2 linked regions of the Promicromonospora sp. Populi genome follow. The protein of the gene in region 1 interacts with the protein of each later gene in a pairwise test. Links are inferred from orthologs where the notes say so. Each region holds a gene or a part of one and is shown on either strand. Other genes may lie near its edges. The genes, in order: dnaE and rplL.

Region 1 (8,570 bases):
GTCCCCTCCTCGGACTCCGGCAATGCCGGTGTAGCCGGGCCGGATGGCGAGGTGCCGGTGGGCGACCCGTACGACGTGCGGGTGCACTGGGACCTGCCCGACGCCGCCGCGGGTGACCTGTACTTCGGCACCGCGGTGCTCGGCAGCTCGCCGGACACCCCGGGCGACATCGGCGAGATCCCGGTCCGCCTGTCGCGCGTCGCCGACGACGTGACCAAGACGGCATCCGTTGAGTCGGCCGCCATCGGCGACACGATCGGGTACGACATCACCGTCGCACCCAACGTGACCCCGGAGGACCGCACCTACACCGTCACCGACACGGTGCCCGACGGGCTCACCATCGACCCGGCCTCGGTGACCGCCGGCGGCGTCGTCGACGGGCAGACCATCACGTGGGAGGTCGACATGCCCACGCAGGTGGGCGCGGTAGGCGCCTACGAGGCGTCTACGCCTGCGGATGATCCGCAGTGCGCGGCCTGGGCCGGGTTCCTCGACCTGGGTTCGGTCGGTATCGGCTTCAGCCCGCTCGATGGCGACAGTGCCGCCATCAACGCGTTCGCGAACATCGGCCCGTTCCCGCACTACGCGGACCAGTCGCCGAACCTCACCGTGTCCGACGACGGTCTGATCACCATCGCCGGTGGCTACGCCGGCGAGCCGTGGACCCCGCAGGAGGTGCCCAACGTGGAGGTGCCGAACGGCGTCATCGCCCCGCTCTGGTCCGACCTGGAGCTTTCGCTGGCGAACAACCGCGGCGTGCGGCTGGCCACCTCTGGCGGCCAGGTGGCGGTGATCCAGTGGGACGACCCGTTCGTCTTCGGCGGTGACCCGACCGACCTGTCCAACTCCGTAGGCACGTTCCAGGCCTGGGTCTACAACTCGGTGGCCGACAACCGGCCGGAGATCACGTTCGAGTACGGCGACCTCGGGGCGCTGCCGGAGGTGGCCACCGTCGGGATCGAAAACCTCGTGGGCACGGCCGGCACCGCCGTCGTGAACGCGGGCGACCCGTCACTCACCCTGACCGAGGGCGGCAGCATCTGCCTCGACTACGTGCCCCCGAGCTTCGAGCCGGCCGAGCTGTCGTACGAGGTCACGGTGGATCCGGATGCCATCACCGGCACGTACACCAACTCCGCCGAGCACGTCACGGATGACCCGTTCGACGCGCCCGCGGTCACGTCGGCCGACGTCGCCGTGACGGGCCTGGCCCCGTGTGACGAGGTGCTGACCGGCCGGCAGAACGGCCGGATCACCGTCGATGAAGGCACCACGTGCATCGACGGCGCCACCGTGGTGGGCCAGGTCACCGTGTCCGACGGCGCGGGGCTACGCGTGACCGACTCGCGGATCACGGCCCTGGTCCGGGCAACCGACGCGACAGAGGTCCGGGTGTGCGACACACGCATCACCGGCACTCTGACCGTGAACCGGAGCTCGGGGGTCACGATCGGTGACCCGGCGGCGGACTGCGCCGGCAACCAGATCACCGGACCGGTCACCGTGACCCGGTCGGAGGGTCCGGTGATCGGGGGCAACCGGATCACCGGGGTGCTCACCTGCCTCAGCAACGACCCGGCGCCCACCAACAACGGGTCGCCCAACACGACCCGCGGGAGGGAGCTCGGCCAGTGCAAGAACCTGTGACGCACTGACCGCCTGACAACAGCGGCGCCGCTCCCGAGTGGGGCGGCGCCGCTGTCGTGTTGGCGCCGCTGTCGTGTTGGGGGCGGGCCATGGCGGGGCCAGCCTGGTCGCGGTGGGCGCGCCCGAGGGGCCAGCGCGTTCGAGGGTCAGAACCCGAACGTCAGGACGCGCGGCATCTCGGTGCCGTGGCGCCCGCCGTCGTGCATCGCGCGCAGCACTGCCGCCTCGTGCGGCACCAGCGGTTCCGGGAGCGCGACGAACGGGAACCAGGCCAGGTCGGCGGCCTTCTCGGGCTCCTGGATCGACGGCGTCCCCGTCCAGCGGGTGACCTCGAACATGAAGTCGACACGCTGCTCGACGGCGGGCCCGCCCGGTTCGCCGCGGTGCAGGACCGTCAGCGGCCGGATGTCGTCACGTGCCACGACCACGCCGAGCTCCTCGTGGGCCTCGCGCACCGCAGCGTCGAGCACCGACTCGCCCTCCTCGACGTGACCGGCGGCCGCGCAGGCCCAGTACCCGTCGCGATAGCCGGTGCCCTGCCGTAGCTGGAGCAGCACCTGGCCCTCGCGCCGGAGGAACAGGTACGCGGCCGGCACGAGGGAGAAGCGCTCATGGTCGCCCTCCCGGTAGCGATCGGTCTCGGCCGCCGGCCCGGACCCAGCACCTCCAACCTCGGTCACGACAGGCAGCCCTGCCCCAGGAGCGCCTTGAGGTCGCCGAACAGCGCCGGCGACTTCTCCACGCGCAGGCTGTCCGCGGCCCTCACCACCGTCCGCTTGCCGGGCTCGGCCACAGCGACGTGGACCTCCGCCGACCCTGGGTGCGTGGCCAGCACCTCCCGCAGGCGCACCATGGTCGCCTCGATCGCCCGGGTGTGCGGCACGGTCACGGCCAGCGGGGAGTCGGAGCCCACCGTGATGTCCGGCAGGGCCACCTCCATGGCCTGCAGCTGCATGGTGTCGTCGCGGCGCCGCACCCTGCCCCGCAGCACCACCACCTGGTCCTCGGCGAGCATCGTCGAGTACGCGAGGTAGGTCTCACCGAAGAACATGACCTCGACGGCGCCCTCCAGGTCCTCGACCGTCACGGCCGCCCACGGGTTGCCGTTCTTGCTCATCTTGCGCTGCACCGAGGTGAGCAGGCCGGCCACGGCCACCGTCGAGCCGTCGGGGCGGGACTCGTCAGCCATCAGGGCGGCTATCGACGTGTCGGCGGCCCGCTGCAGCACGTGCTCCAGGCCGGACAGCGGGTGGTCGCTCACGTACAGGCCGAGCATCTCGCGCTCGAACTGGAGCTTCTGCTTCTTCTCCCAGTCGGGCAGGTCCGGGATGTCCACGGAGAAGCCCATGCCCGCCTCGTCCTCGTCCGCACCACCGAAGTCGGCGAACAGGTCGAACTGCCCCTCGGCCTCCTTGCGCTTCACGCTGATCACGGAGTCCACCGCCTGCTCGTGGACGACCAGCAGCGAGCGCCGAGTGTGCCCCAGCGAGTCGAACGCACCGGCCTTGATCAGGGACTCGATGGTGCGCTTGTTGCAGACCACGGCGGGCACCTTGTCGAGGAAGTCCTGGAAGGACGTGAACGCGCCCTTCTCCTCCCGGGCGGCGATGATCGCGACCACCACGTTGGCGCCGACGTTCCGGATCGCCGTGAGGCCGAACCGGATGTCCTTGCCGACGGCAGCGAAGTTCGCCAGCGACTCGTTGACGTCCGGCGGGAGCACCGTGATGCCCATACGACGGCACTCGTTGAGGTACAGGGCCGACTTGTCCTTGTCGTCCTTGACGCTCGTCAGCAGCGCGGCCATGTACTCGGTGCGGTAGTGCGCCTTGAGGTAGCCGGTCCAGTAGGACACCAGCCCGTAGGCGGCGGTGTGCGCCTTGTTGAAGGCGTAGTCGGCGAACGACTCGAGGACGTTCCACAGCGTCTGCTGGGCCTCCTTCGAGAAGCCGCGCTCCGTCATGCCGCCGAAGAACTTCTCCTGCTGCTTCTCCAGCTCGGAGCGCTTCTTCTTGCCCATGGCCCGACGCAGCAGGTCGGCCTCGCCGAGCGTGTAGCCGGCGACCTTCTGCGCGACCGCCATCACCTGCTCCTGGTAGACGATCAGGCCGTAGGTGCCGTCCAGGATCTCCCCGAGCGGCTCTTCGAGCTGCTGGTGGATCGGCGTGATCTCCTGCTGCTTGTTCTTGCGCAGGGCGTAGTTCGTGTGCGAGTTCACGCCCATCGGACCCGGGCGGTACAGGGCGAGGACGGCGGAGATGTCCTCGAAGTTGTCGGGCTTCATGAGCCGCAGGAGCGAGCGCATGGGTCCGCCGTCGAGCTGGAACACACCCAGCGTGTCGCCGCGCGCGAGGAGCTCGTACGTGGCGGTGTCCGTCAGCTCGAGCGCCTCGATGTCGAGCGGCGGCTTGCCGTTGTTCACGATGTTCTCGAGCGCGTCGTCGAGGATCGTGAGGTTGCGCAGGCCGAGGAAGTCCATCTTGATCAGGCCGAGGCCCTCGGACGTCGGGTAGTCGAACTGCGTGATGACCGCGCCGTCCTGCGGGCGGCGCATGATCGGGATGATGTCGATCAGCGGGTCGCTCGACATGATGACGCCGGCGGCGTGCACACCCCACTGCCGCTTCAGGCCCTCGATGCCCCGGGCGAGCTCGACCACGCGCTGCGCCTCGGGGTCGGTGTCGTGCACCTGGCGGAACTCGCCGGCCTCCGAGTACCGCTTGTCAGTGGGGTCGAAGATGCCGCCCAGGGAGATGTCCTTGCCCATGATCGCGGGCGGCATCGCCTTGGTGAGCTTCTCCCCCATGGCGTACGGCATGCCGAGCAGGCGGGCGGAGTCCTTCAGCGCCTGCTTGGCCTTGATGGTCCCGTAGGTGACGATCTGCGCGACCCGGTCCTCGCCGTACTTCTCCGTGACGTACCGGATGACTTCCCCGCGCCGACGCTCGTCGAAGTCGATGTCGAAGTCGGGCATGGACACCCGGTCCGGGTTGAGGAACCGTTCGAAGATCAGGCCGTGCGGGATGGGGTCGAGGTCCGTGATCCGCATCGCGTATGCGGCCATGGAGCCGGCACCGGAGCCACGGCCCGGCCCGACGCGGATCCCGTTGTCCTTGGCCCAGTTGATGAAGTCGGCGACCACGAGGAAGTAACCGGGGAAGCCCATCTGGACGATGACCCCGACCTCGTAGTCGGCCCGCTCGCGAACGTCGGCCGGGATGCCGCCGGGGTACCGGTAGTGGAGGCCTTTCTCGACCTCCTTGATGAACCAGCTCGTCTCGTCCTCCCCCGCCGGGACGGGGAAGCGCGGCATGTAGTTGGCCGAGGTGTCGAACGAGACGTCGCACTGCTCGGCGATGAGCAGGGTGTTGTCGCAGGCCTCGGGCAGCTCCTTGAAGATCTTCCGCATCTCGGCGGCCGACTTCACGTAGTAGCCGGTGCCGTCGAACTTGAACCGGTTCGGGTCGTCCAGCGTGGAGCCCGAGTTGATCGCGAGCAGGGCCTCCTGGCTGGCCGAGTCCTCCTCGCGGACGTAGTGCAGGTCGTTGGTGGCGACCAGCCGCGCGCCGATCGTCTTGCTCAGCTCGAGAAGCTGCTTGGTCACCCGGGTCTCGATCTCCAGCCCGTGGTCCATCAGCTCGACGAAGAAGTGCTCCTTGCCGTAGATGTCCTGCAGCTCGCCGGCGGTCCGGACCGCCTCGTCCCACTGGCCCAGCCGGAGCCGCGTCTGGATCTCGCTCGACGGGCAGCCCGAGGTCGCCGTCATCCCCGCGCTGTACCGCTCCAGCAGGTCGCGGTCCATGCGCGGCCACTTGCCCATCTGCCCCTCGAGGGAGGCCAGCGAGCTCGCCCGGAACAGGTTGTGCATGCCCTCGTTGTTGCGGGCCAGCAGCGTCATGTGGGTGTAGGCACCGCGCGCCGAGACGTCGTCCGCCTCCTGGCCCTGCTGGCCGAACCGGACGCGCTTCTGGTCGAACCGGCTCGTGCCCGGCGTGATGTACGCCTCGACGCCGATGATCGGCTTGACCCCGGCCGCCTTCGCCTTGGACCAGAAGTCGAACGCACCGAAGATGTAGCCGTGGTCGGTGGTCGCGATCGCCTTCTGCCCGAGCCGGTTGACCTCCTCGAACAGGTCCCCGATCCGCGCCGCACCGTCCAGCATGGAGTACTCGGTGTGGACGTGGAGGTGGACGAAGTCGGCGGACTTCTCAGCGGCAGCGGAGGGCATGCGGCGAGTCTAGATCGACCCACCGACACCCGGCTCGGAGGAACGCCGAGCGGAACCTCACATCACCTGTACGCGCCCCGCACGACCTCGAGCGCAGCCTCCAGATCGGCCGGATACGCCGACTCCACCTCGACCCGCCGCCCCGTGACCGGATGCTCAAAACCGAGCCGGTGGGCATGCAACCACTGCCGCGTCAGCCCCACCTTGGAGGCCAGCACGGGGTCCGCGCCATAGGTCAGGTCGCCGACGAGCGGGTGGCGCAGCGCCGCGAAGTGCACCCGGATCTGATGGGTGCGACCGGTCTCCAGGTGCACCTCCATCAGCGACGCCGCCGACAGCATCTCAAGGGTCTCGTAGTGCGTCACCGACGGTTTGCCGTCCGCGGTCACCGCGAACTTCCAGTCCGAGCTGGGGTGCCGTCCGATGGGCGCGTTGATGGTGCCCGACGTCGGGTCCGGGTGGCCCTGCGCGAGCGCGTGATAGATCTTGTCGACGGTGCGCTCCTTGAAGGCGCGCTTGAGGCCCGTATAGGCGAGCTCCGACTTGGCGACCACCATCAGGCCGGACGTCCCGACGTCGAGCCGGTGCACGATGCCCTGCCGCTCCGCCGCGCCCGACGTGGAGACGCGATACCCCGCCGCGACCAGTGCCCCCACGACCGTGGGACCGGTCCAGCCCGGCGACGGGTGCGCGGCTACACCGACCGGCTTGTCGATCACCACGAGGTCGTCGTCGTCGTACACGATGCCCATGCCCGGCACGGGCTCCGCCACCACCTCGACGGCGGGGCGCTCCTCCGGGAGGTCCACCTCGAGCCAGCCGCCAGGCACCACACGGTCGGACTTGCCCACCTGGCGCCCGTCGAGGCTCACGGCGCCCGCCTCCGCGAGCTCCGCCGCACGGGTCCGCGAGAGGCCGAGCATGCGGGCCAGGGCGGCGTCGACCCGGTCGCCCGCGAGCCCGTCAGGGACGGGCAGCGTCCGCAGCGCCATCAGGCAGGGTCGCCCTTCGCAGCATCCGGTTGGTCATCCGGCTCGGAATCAGGCTCAGCGTCCGTGTGCCGCTTGCCGTCGAGGCCGATCCCCCGCAGCGACAGCAGCGCGATGAGCACGGCGGCAGCGACGACGGCGATGTCGGCCACGTTGCCGACGAAGAAGCCCGCGTAGTCGATGAAGTCCACGACGTGGCCGCGGGCGAACCCGGGCTCCCGTGCCAGGCGGTCGATCAGGTTACCGACGGCGCCGCCGAGCAGCAGGCCGAGCGCGACCGCCCAGCCCCGCGACCCGATGCGGCCGATCGCCCGGATGATGAACACCACAACGACGACCACGACGATGGTCAGGAGCCAGGTCATGCCCGAGGCGATCGACAGCGCGGCACCCGGGTTGTAGATCAGGCGCAGCCCGAGCAGGTCACCTACGAGCGGGATCGTCTGGGCGTTCTCGACCAGGGCGGACTCGGCCCACCACTTGGTCAGCTGGTCGGCGGCCAGGACGACGGCCGCGAGCGCGACGGTCCAGACGATGAGCACACGGCTGCCCGACGACGGGGGCGTGGCTGCGGGCTCCGTGTCGCCGGCCACGGCGGAGGGTTCAGCGGGAGTAGACATCAACGAAAGTGTCCCATGCCGCGGGCGGGTGCCAGGCCCGCGCCGTCCCGAAGCTCGCCGGAATGTGCATCAAAAGCCGATAATGGCGCGGAGCGCAAAGCAGTGAGGCCCTTTCCCGTTGATCCGGGAAAGGGCCTCACCTGGCGCAGCACTACCGCCGTGTCACCGCACGGCGAGAGTCAATTGACGTAAACGTCAGTTGCAGGCCGCGTACTTGGTCACGTTTGCCTTGCTGAACAGGTTGAGCGGGCCGTCCCAGTACCACGGGGCGACGCACAGGTTGTTGGCGATGTTGACCGAACCCTCGCCACCCAGCTCGGTGTCACCGGTGTTGCACGCCTTGTAGTCGGTCACGTTGCCGACGCTGCCGACGTTGCCCGGACCCTCCCAGTACCAGGGAGCGACACAGACGTTGTTCAGCACGTTGAACTGGCCGTCCTCGTCGTAAGAGACGACGTCACCGGTCGTGGCGACCTCCTCGGGGACCGCCAGGCCCTCCGTGGGGAGCTCTGCACCCGTGGTGGCACCGAGCACGTCGAACGCACCGTCGGCACCGACGACGCCGACCGCACCCTCGATCCCGCCAAGCACATCGCTGGTCTCGGTCGCGCTGATCACGCGCTCTGCGGGCGAGTCGCCCTCGGACAGCACCGACGCGCTCGCACCCGTTGCCGCGGCGACGACCAGCCCGGCCGTCATGGCCACAGCAGCGCCGGCACGACAGGTTGCACGGAATCCTCGGATCATTGTTTTCCCCCTAGAATAGCTCCGTCAGAATAGCGCCGAACCACACGTGTGTGGTTCAACTCGACGAGCATCCGGGGTGAAATTGACCCTGTCAATCGGAACGTGATGCGGCGCACATGGTGGGAGTGGAATCAAAAACGACATTCCAGGATCGAACTCCGCGGCAATGCACCAGGAATACCCGTAACTCAGACATCACAGCGTTGATATCCGGTTCGGGATCCCGCGCGGCGCCAGCGCCGCGCGGGGTCACTCAGGCCCCGCGGCGCTCCTCGCGGGCCTTGGCCTCGACGGACAGCGTGGCCCGGGGGAACGCCTGGAGCCGCGCCTTGCCGA
Region 2 (7,362 bases), 4.0 Mb from region 1 along the record:
TTGTAGCGGCCGACCTTCGCGAGGTCGTAGCGCTTCGGGTTGAAGTAGAAGTTCTCGAGCAGCGCGCGACCGGCCTCGACCGTGGGCGGCTCACCCGGGCGGATCTTGCGGTACAGGTCCACGAGGGCCTCGTCCTCGGTGTGGACGTGGTCCTTCTCCAGCGTGTCGAGCACCGACGGGAACTCGGCGAACTCCTCGCGGATCTCCGCCTCGCTCATGCCGAGCGCCTTGAGCAGCACGGTGACGGACTGCTTGCGCTTGCGGTCGACGCGGACGCCGACGGCGTCGCGCTTGTCGATCTCGAACTCCAGCCAGGCGCCACGCGACGGGATGATCTTCGCGGAGAAGACGTCCTTGTCGCTGGTCTTGTCCGGCGTGCGCTCGAAGTAGACGCCCGGCGAACGCACCAGCTGGGAGACGACGACACGCTCGGTGCCGTTGATGATGAAGGTGCCGCGTGCAGTCATGAGCGGGAAGTCGCCCATGAAGACCGTCTGGCTCTTGATCTCACCGGTGGTGTAGTTGACGAACTCCGCGGTGACGAACAGCGGAGCCGCGTAGGTGAAGTCCTTCTCCTTGCACTCGTCCGCCGTGTACTTCGGCGGCTCGAAGCGGTGGTTCGAGAAGGAGAGAGACATCGAGGACCCGAAGTCCTCGATCGGGGAGATCTCCTCGAAGATCTCCTCCAGGCCGGAAGTTTCCGGGACATCATTACGGCCAGCCGTCTTGGCAATTTCTACCCTGGCCTGCCAGGCTGGGTTACCAAGGAGCCAGTCGAAGCTTTCGGTCTGCAGGCCAAGCAGGTCAGGGACCTCGAGTGGCTCATAGATCTTTGCGAAGGAAACGCGACGGGAAGCGGTACGGTTCGCAATGGCTTCGGCGGACGGAGCTGAAGGGGTGCGCGAGGCAGCCAAGAGGGGTCCTTCCCTGCAGTTCGGGTGAACGCTGTACGCTCTGCGGTGCTGCAGGAAGCTCTGCCGGACTTCACCGGTCTCCGGAGGGCATCCCACAAGCAGGGATGCAACCAGGACTTACGGGAAGCAGGGGGAGGCGACGAGGGCACACGCGGGCGCAAAGCGCTAGCATACCTATCTGGTTCTAGTATGTCCAGTCGCCCTAGTCCTTGCACGTCGAGACTGCAATACTCCTCGAATCGTTGCGTATCCGCACCGTCGCGGCGCAACGACTGAGCTGGAGAGACACGAGAGGCCCGCACCCTTCAAGGGTGCGGGCCTCTGTGGTCGGCGGACGGCGCCCGGGACGAACCCGGGCCGCCGTCACGCCAGCCCGAAGGCGGTCAGACCAAGAGTCACTTGAGGGTGACGGTGGCGCCGGCGGCCTCGAGGGCAGCCTTGGCCTTCTCGGCGGCCTCCTTGTCGGCGGCCTCCAGAACCGGCTTGGGTGCGCCGTCGACCAGGTCCTTGGCCTCCTTGAGACCGAGGGACGTGAGCGCGCGCACCTCCTTGATGACCTGGATCTTCTTGTCACCAGCGGCCTCGAGGATGACGTCGAACTCCGTCTTCTCCTCGACGACCTCGGCGGCGGCGGCCGGGCCGGCAACGGCAACGGCGGCCGGGGCGGCGGCGGTGACGTCGAACTTGTCCTCGAAGGCCTTCACGAAGTCGGAAAGCTCGAGAAGGGTGAGCTCCTCGAAGGCGGACAGGAGCTCGTCGGTGCTGAGCTTCGCCATGATGGCGTTCCTTTCAGTAGGCGCTTCGCAGGCCGATGCCGGCCCGCGAGAAGCAGGGGGTGTTGTTCTAGCGCGAGCCGCCAATCAGGCGGCCGCGCCCTCCGATTCCTGCTTCTGACGCAGGGCATCGATAACGCGGGCGACCTGGGCAGGCTTGGCGCTGAAGGCGTATGCGGCACGCGTCAGCGTGGCCTTCAGACCGCCGGCCACCTTGGCCAGCAGAACCTCGCGGGACTCGAGGTCCGCGAGCTTCGTGATCTCTGCGACGGACATCGGGCGGCCGTCGAGCACGCCACCCTTGATGACCAGAGCAGGGTTCGCCTTGGCAAAGTCACGCAGACCCTTCGCAGCCTCGACCGGGTCCCCGGTCACGAATGCGATGGCGGACGGGCCCTTCAGGTCGGCGTCGAGACCCTCGACACCGGCCTCCTTGGCCGCGATCCCCGTCAGCGTGTTCTTCACCACGGCGTAGGTTGCGTTGCCGCTGAGCGACCGACGCAGCTCCTTGAGCTGCGCGACGGTGAGCCCGCGGTACTCGGTCAGCACGGCTGCGCTGGAGTCACGGAACTTGTCCGCGATCTCCGCTACAGCGGCTGCCTTCTCCGGCCTCGCCATGGCAATCCTTCCGGTGGTGGTACCACCGTCCCCTGGGGCGTGAGCCCCGGGCAGGTCCCGGAACGAGAAAAAGAGCCCCGGCGCAGGTGCACGGGGCTCGGTTCGCGCGGCAGGACCGCACTCGAGTTCGTCACCTGCGCAGGCCCCCGCTCTCAGCGGGACTTCGGTCCTCTTCCACCCTGTGCTCTTTACAAGCAATGCTCTTGCGAGCGGGCAGCGTCGGACAACCGGCGGTCTTGGGTTACCTGAGTAGGTTACACGATCCCCGGGGTGGCGCCGAACCAGCGGGTGGTGGCACGCGCCACAGGCTGCCCGACGGCGCACGCGGCGCACGGGTCCCTGTCCGTGTCAGAGCGGCAGGCCCTCCAGGGAACCGAAGCAGACCAGCGGCACCGGCTCCGGCTCGTCCGCGAGCGCCGCCGCGAGGGCGGCCTCGGGGTCGTCCCAGGCGCGCAGGTGGGCGTGGAACCCTGGCATCACGCGGGCGGCGACGGCGTCGGACAGCGGGGCGACGGCCGCGACGACGGCGCGGGCGCCAAGCCGCAGGAGGACCGACGACAGGCCGAGCACCTCGCCGCCGACCACCTGGGAGGAGCCGCCCACCTCGCACGCCGACAGGATGATGACGGATCCCGGCAGTCGGATGCCGTCGAGCTCGTGGGCGTACAGCGGGCCGTCGGCCAGGTCGACGAAGGCGAAGAGCGGGTTGTCGGCGTCGTGCCGGCCGTGGGTGGCCAGGTGCACGACGTCGTGGGTCGCGAGCGTCGCGCGCACGGCCGCCGTGGTCGCGCCCAGACCCGTGAGGACCGTGGCACCGGGCCACTTCTCCCCCACTGCCTGGACCTCGTTCGCGCCGAGCGTCACGCCGGGCCCGTGCGCGGCCAGCAGCCGGTGCTTCTTCCCGGGCCTGGGGTGCGCCCGCCCGCGCGCCACGTAGGCACGCATGGTCGTGCGGCGGCCGCGTCGGGACGGGAGCGCGGTCCACGGGACGCCGACCAGCGGGTCCCGGCCCACTACATAGACCGGGCCGTCGGCCGCGAGCGGGACGACGAGGATCCGGTCGAGTGCGACGAGGTTGCGGTTCAGGGAGCGCCGGGCGACGTCGCGCAGCGGGGCGGGCACGAGGTCGTTGGCGCACACCCCGAAGTCGGCGCGGGCGCGCAGCACGAGCTCGGCGACCTCGGCCGCAGGCCCGAGCTCCAGGGTGCGCGCGCCGTGCGCGTCCAGCCGGACGCACCGCAGGACGCCGTCGACCACCAGGAAGTTGGCGACCACCGCGCCGTCGTCGCGGGCGGTGAGCAGGCCGCGGACCTCACCGGCGGTGGCGGCGCGTTCCTCGGTTGCCGCCGCGTCGCCCGCGCGGTGCCAGGCTCGTTCGCGGGCCGTCGCCAGGAGCCTGCGGGAACGGCCGAACAGGTGCTCACGTTCTTCCGTGCTCTCCTGGTCGGTGAGGGCGCGCGCTCGCACGACGAGGCCGCGGGCCTCCGTGAGGAGCGCTCCCACGGCCGGGTCGTCGGGTGTGGCGGCCCATCCTCCGCCGGCGAACGTGGCGCGGCCCCGTTCGAGCGCCTCGAACAGTGCACCGGGGTTGTCGATCCGGAGGGCGGCCTCGACGTCGGCCCGTTGCAGGTCGACGCCGTGGGCCGCGGCGGCGGTGACGGACTCGACCGAGCCGAGGCCCATCCTGCGGTCGGCCAGCAGCCCGAGGCCGGTGCGCACGGCCGCTACGCCGGCGTCCCGGTCTCCCGACGCGAACCCGATCTGCGCGAGGACGGTCTGTTGCTGGATCCGGGTGGTCAGCGGGGCGTCGGCCAAACCGTCCGGGATGCTGTCGAGCACGGCGCGGGCGGCAGCGACGTCGTCGACCAGGAGGTACCAGTGGGCGGCGACGAATCGCGCGGACAGGCCCGGGTACTGCCCGAGCAGCGGGTCCACCTCGTCGCCCGCCTCGGCCGCTTCGAGGGCCTGCTCGGCGCGGCGGCGCGCGTCGTCGGGCACGGGTACCTCGCCGCGCCGGATCGGCAGCAGGATGGCCTCCAGCTCCGCGACCCGGGCTACCGCTGCCCGCTGCGGATGGCCGACGCCGGCGTAGTACCGCCGCGCGAAGGCCGCGCTCAGGCGGGCCTCGTCCCACCGGTGGAGTGCCATCAGGCAGCGGGCACGGAAGTACTCGGCCTCCGCCCGGTGCTGCGCGCGGCCCGGGACCACCATGCGGGAGATCGCCTGGGTGAGGACCTGCTCGGCGTCCTCGACGAGGCCCGCCTCGTAGAGGACGGCGCCGCGGCCGATGTCGAGCAGGCCGTCGGCACGCTCCGGGTCGACGGCGCGGGCCGCGGCCATCGCCTGCAACGCGCCCGGCAGGTCGCCGAGCGCGTACCGCACGAACCCCGTGTTGTGCAGCGCCAGGGACGCGATGGTGGACAGTCCGGCGCGCATCGCCTGCTCGTGGCAGGCGTCGAAGTCGCGCAGCGCAGCGTCCAGCCGGCCGAGCTCGATGGCGGTGGCGCCTCGGTTGAGCAGGGCCGTCGCCAGGTCGCGCGCGGGAAGGATCGCGGGATCGGAGAGCGCGCGGTCGAGGGTGGCCAGGGCTTCGGCCAGCCGGCCGGCGCGCTGCAGGAGCAGCCCGCGCGTCCCCTCGACGACGGCGGCCAGGCGCGCGCGGGCCGACGGCGGCGCCGCGCCGGCGCGTCTGGCGGCGTCGTCGAGCAGGGCGAGCGGCTTGTCCGGCGCGTCCCCCACCGCCTGGGCGGCGACCGCCTCCCCCGCCAGGGAGCGCACCAGACCCTCGACCCAGCGCTCGTGGTCCGCGGGCCCGAGGCCATCGGGGTCCACGCCACTGAGCCGGTCGAAGACCTCCCGGAACCGGGGCAGGGCGTCGCCGGGCCGGGACCGCGAGCTCAGATCCCGGGCGGCAAGCAGCTCCGCCTCGAGTTCCGGCCACATGCTGCCCCCTTGGTTCCCCGGTGACCTGGTGGGCATCGGGCGGGCCACGATAGCGGGGTGAAGTGCCTTATGTCACTGGGTGACGCAACCTCATGTCACTCGTGACGCAACGTTGCAGGTCGGAGCCTCGAACCGAGCAACAGGCCGCAGGCTCGACGGCGAATCACCCGGGGGTGAGGCCCTCGACCGAGCTGAAGCAGACCAGCGGCACCGGCACGGCCACATCCTTGAGGGCGGCCGCGAGCGCCGCCTCCGGGTCGTCGGTGTCACGCAGGTGGGCGTGCAGGCGGGGCATGACGCGGGCGGCGAGCTCGTCAGAGAGCTTGGCGACGGACGCGATGACCGCGCGGGCGCCCAGGCGCAGGAGCACCGACGTCAGGCCGAGCACCTCACCGCCGAGCACCTGAGTGGAACCGCCCACCTCGCACGACGACAGGATCACCACCGAGCCCGGCAAGGGTGTGCCGTCGAGCTCGTGGGCGAACAGCGGGCCGTCCGCGAGGTCGATGCTCGCGAACAGCGGGTTGTCGGCGTCGTGCTGGCCGTGGGTGGCGAGGTGCACGACGTCATGCGTGGCGAGGGCCTTGCGGACGTGCTCGGTGACGGCGTGGTCCCCGGTCAGCACGGTGGCGCCAGCCCACTGCCGGCCGACGGCGTGCGCCTCGTCAGTGCCGTGGTCCACCCCGGGGCCCGCGGCCGCGAGGAGGCGGCGCTTGCCGCTCGGCCGCGCGTGGGTACGGCCGCGGGCGACGTACGAGTTGACCGCTGTGCGCAGACCGCTGCGGGACGGGAGGGCGCTCCAGGGGACGCTGAGCAGGGGCTCGCGGGCGACGACGTACAGGTCGCCGTGGGCGCGGAGCGGGGCGAGCAGGATGCCGTCGAGAACCTTGAGGTTGCGTTCCAGCGACGTGTTGGCTGCGGCACGCAGGGGTACCGGGATGAGGTCGTTGGCGGCCATGGCGAAGTCGGCGCTGAGGCGGCGGACGCGCTCGGTCACCTCTTCGGCGGGGCCGAAGTCGATGGTGGTCACGCCGTGAGCGTCAATGCGGACGCAGCGCAGTGCGCCGTCGATGACTGAGAAGTTCGCAACCACGTTGGTGTCGTCGTGCCGCTCGGCGAGGACACGCCGGAGCTCGCGAGCCGTCACCGAGCGCTGGACAGCGCCCGCGTTGCCCGCGTGCTGCCATGAGCGCTCCCGGACCTCATTCTGGATCCGATGAGCGCGGCGAGTGAGCCGCTCACGCTCCTTGGCTTCGGCAGCTCCCAGTTCGCGGGCCTTTGCCAGCAACCCACGCGCCTCTGTGAGGAGCGCTGCCGCCTCCGGGTCGTTTGGCGGCGTGACTCGGCCCGTGCCCGCGAACGTGGCACGGCCGCGCTCCAACGCGTCGAATAGGGCAGCCGACCTACCCGTGCGGGCAGCAGCCTCGACATCGATGCGGGTTAGGTCGACGCCGTGCGTGGCAGCGGCGGTGACCGACTCGACGGAGCCGAACCTGCTGCGATGGTCGGCAAGCAGGCCCAGGCCCGAACGGACCGCTCGGAGCCCTTTGTCGCGATCGCCCGCCGCAAACGCAAGCTCGGCCCGAGCCGTGTAGTGCTGGATCCGCATGGTCAACGGAGCGCTGGTAAGGCCACGGGGAAGTTCAGCCAGCGCATTGCGAGCCGCACCGAGGTCGCCCTGGAGCATGAGCCACTGTGCCGCGACCAACCGTGCGGCGTGGCCGGGGTGCTGCCCCAGGACCGGTCCGGCAGCATCGCCTTCTTTGGCAGCAGCAAGCGCCTGCGAGGCACGGCGACGGATAGCACTGCTCGACAGCGCCCTTGCACTACGTCGGGCCGGGGCCAAGGCAGCCTCTAACTCAAGCACGCGTGCAAGCACAGCCCATTGTTCGTAGCCCACGGCTATGAAGTGGGTACGCGCCCGAGCCGCGAAACCCGCCGCCTCCTCGAAACGGAGGAGCGCGAGAAGACATCGAGCCCGGACATACTCCGCGATTGCCCGATCGATACGCCGTCCCGCCTTCAGTAGCTGCGGGATCGCCTCGTCTAGCAACGCTTCCGCCTCGTCCACCAAGCCGACGCCATACAGAACCTCTGCACGCCCGAGAAGTGGA

What was found.
Region 2: the proteins of dnaE (region 1) and rplL interact in binary tests that used the Escherichia coli proteins (3 or more experiments, as listed by UniProt). The link is inferred for Promicromonospora sp. Populi from one-to-one orthologs.

The regions. Positions count from the first base shown.
Region 1 is NZ_CP163528.1:374,061-382,630, reverse strand. What follows is about bases 2,127-6,180. They hold dnaE (DNA polymerase III subunit alpha), read right to left. Parts: upstream 5,879-6,180; coding sequence 2,327-5,878; downstream 2,127-2,326. Other genes in these bases: AB1046_RS01630 (RluA family pseudouridine synthase), read right to left, coding at 5,941-6,180; AB1046_RS01640 (NUDIX domain-containing protein), read right to left, coding at 2,127-2,330. Outside these bases: AB1046_RS01645 (S8 family serine peptidase), read left to right, coding at 1-1,650; more of AB1046_RS01640, read right to left, coding at 1,797-2,126; more of AB1046_RS01630, read right to left, coding at 6,181-6,870; AB1046_RS01625 (signal peptidase II), read right to left, coding at 6,870-7,487; AB1046_RS01620 (hypothetical protein), read right to left, coding at 7,683-8,186; AB1046_RS01615 (TraR/DksA family transcriptional regulator), read right to left, coding at 8,488-8,570. UniProt on the Escherichia coli protein: DNA polymerase III is a complex, multichain enzyme responsible for most of the replicative synthesis in bacteria. This DNA polymerase also exhibits 3' to 5' exonuclease activity. The alpha chain is the DNA polymerase catalytic subunit.
Region 2 is NZ_CP163528.1:4,363,799-4,371,160, reverse strand. What follows is about bases 1-2,846. They hold rplL (50S ribosomal protein L7/L12), read right to left. Parts: upstream 1,691-2,846; coding sequence 1,310-1,690; downstream 1-1,309. Other genes in these bases: AB1046_RS19765 (CHAT domain-containing protein), read right to left, coding at 2,654-2,846; rplJ (50S ribosomal protein L10), read right to left, coding at 1,775-2,305; rpoB (DNA-directed RNA polymerase subunit beta), read right to left, coding at 1-914. In the rest of the region: more of AB1046_RS19765, read right to left, coding at 2,847-5,248; AB1046_RS19760 (CHAT domain-containing protein), read right to left, coding at 5,412-7,362. UniProt on the Escherichia coli protein: The binding site for several of the GTPase factors involved in protein synthesis (IF-2, EF-Tu, EF-G and RF3). Is thus essential for accurate translation.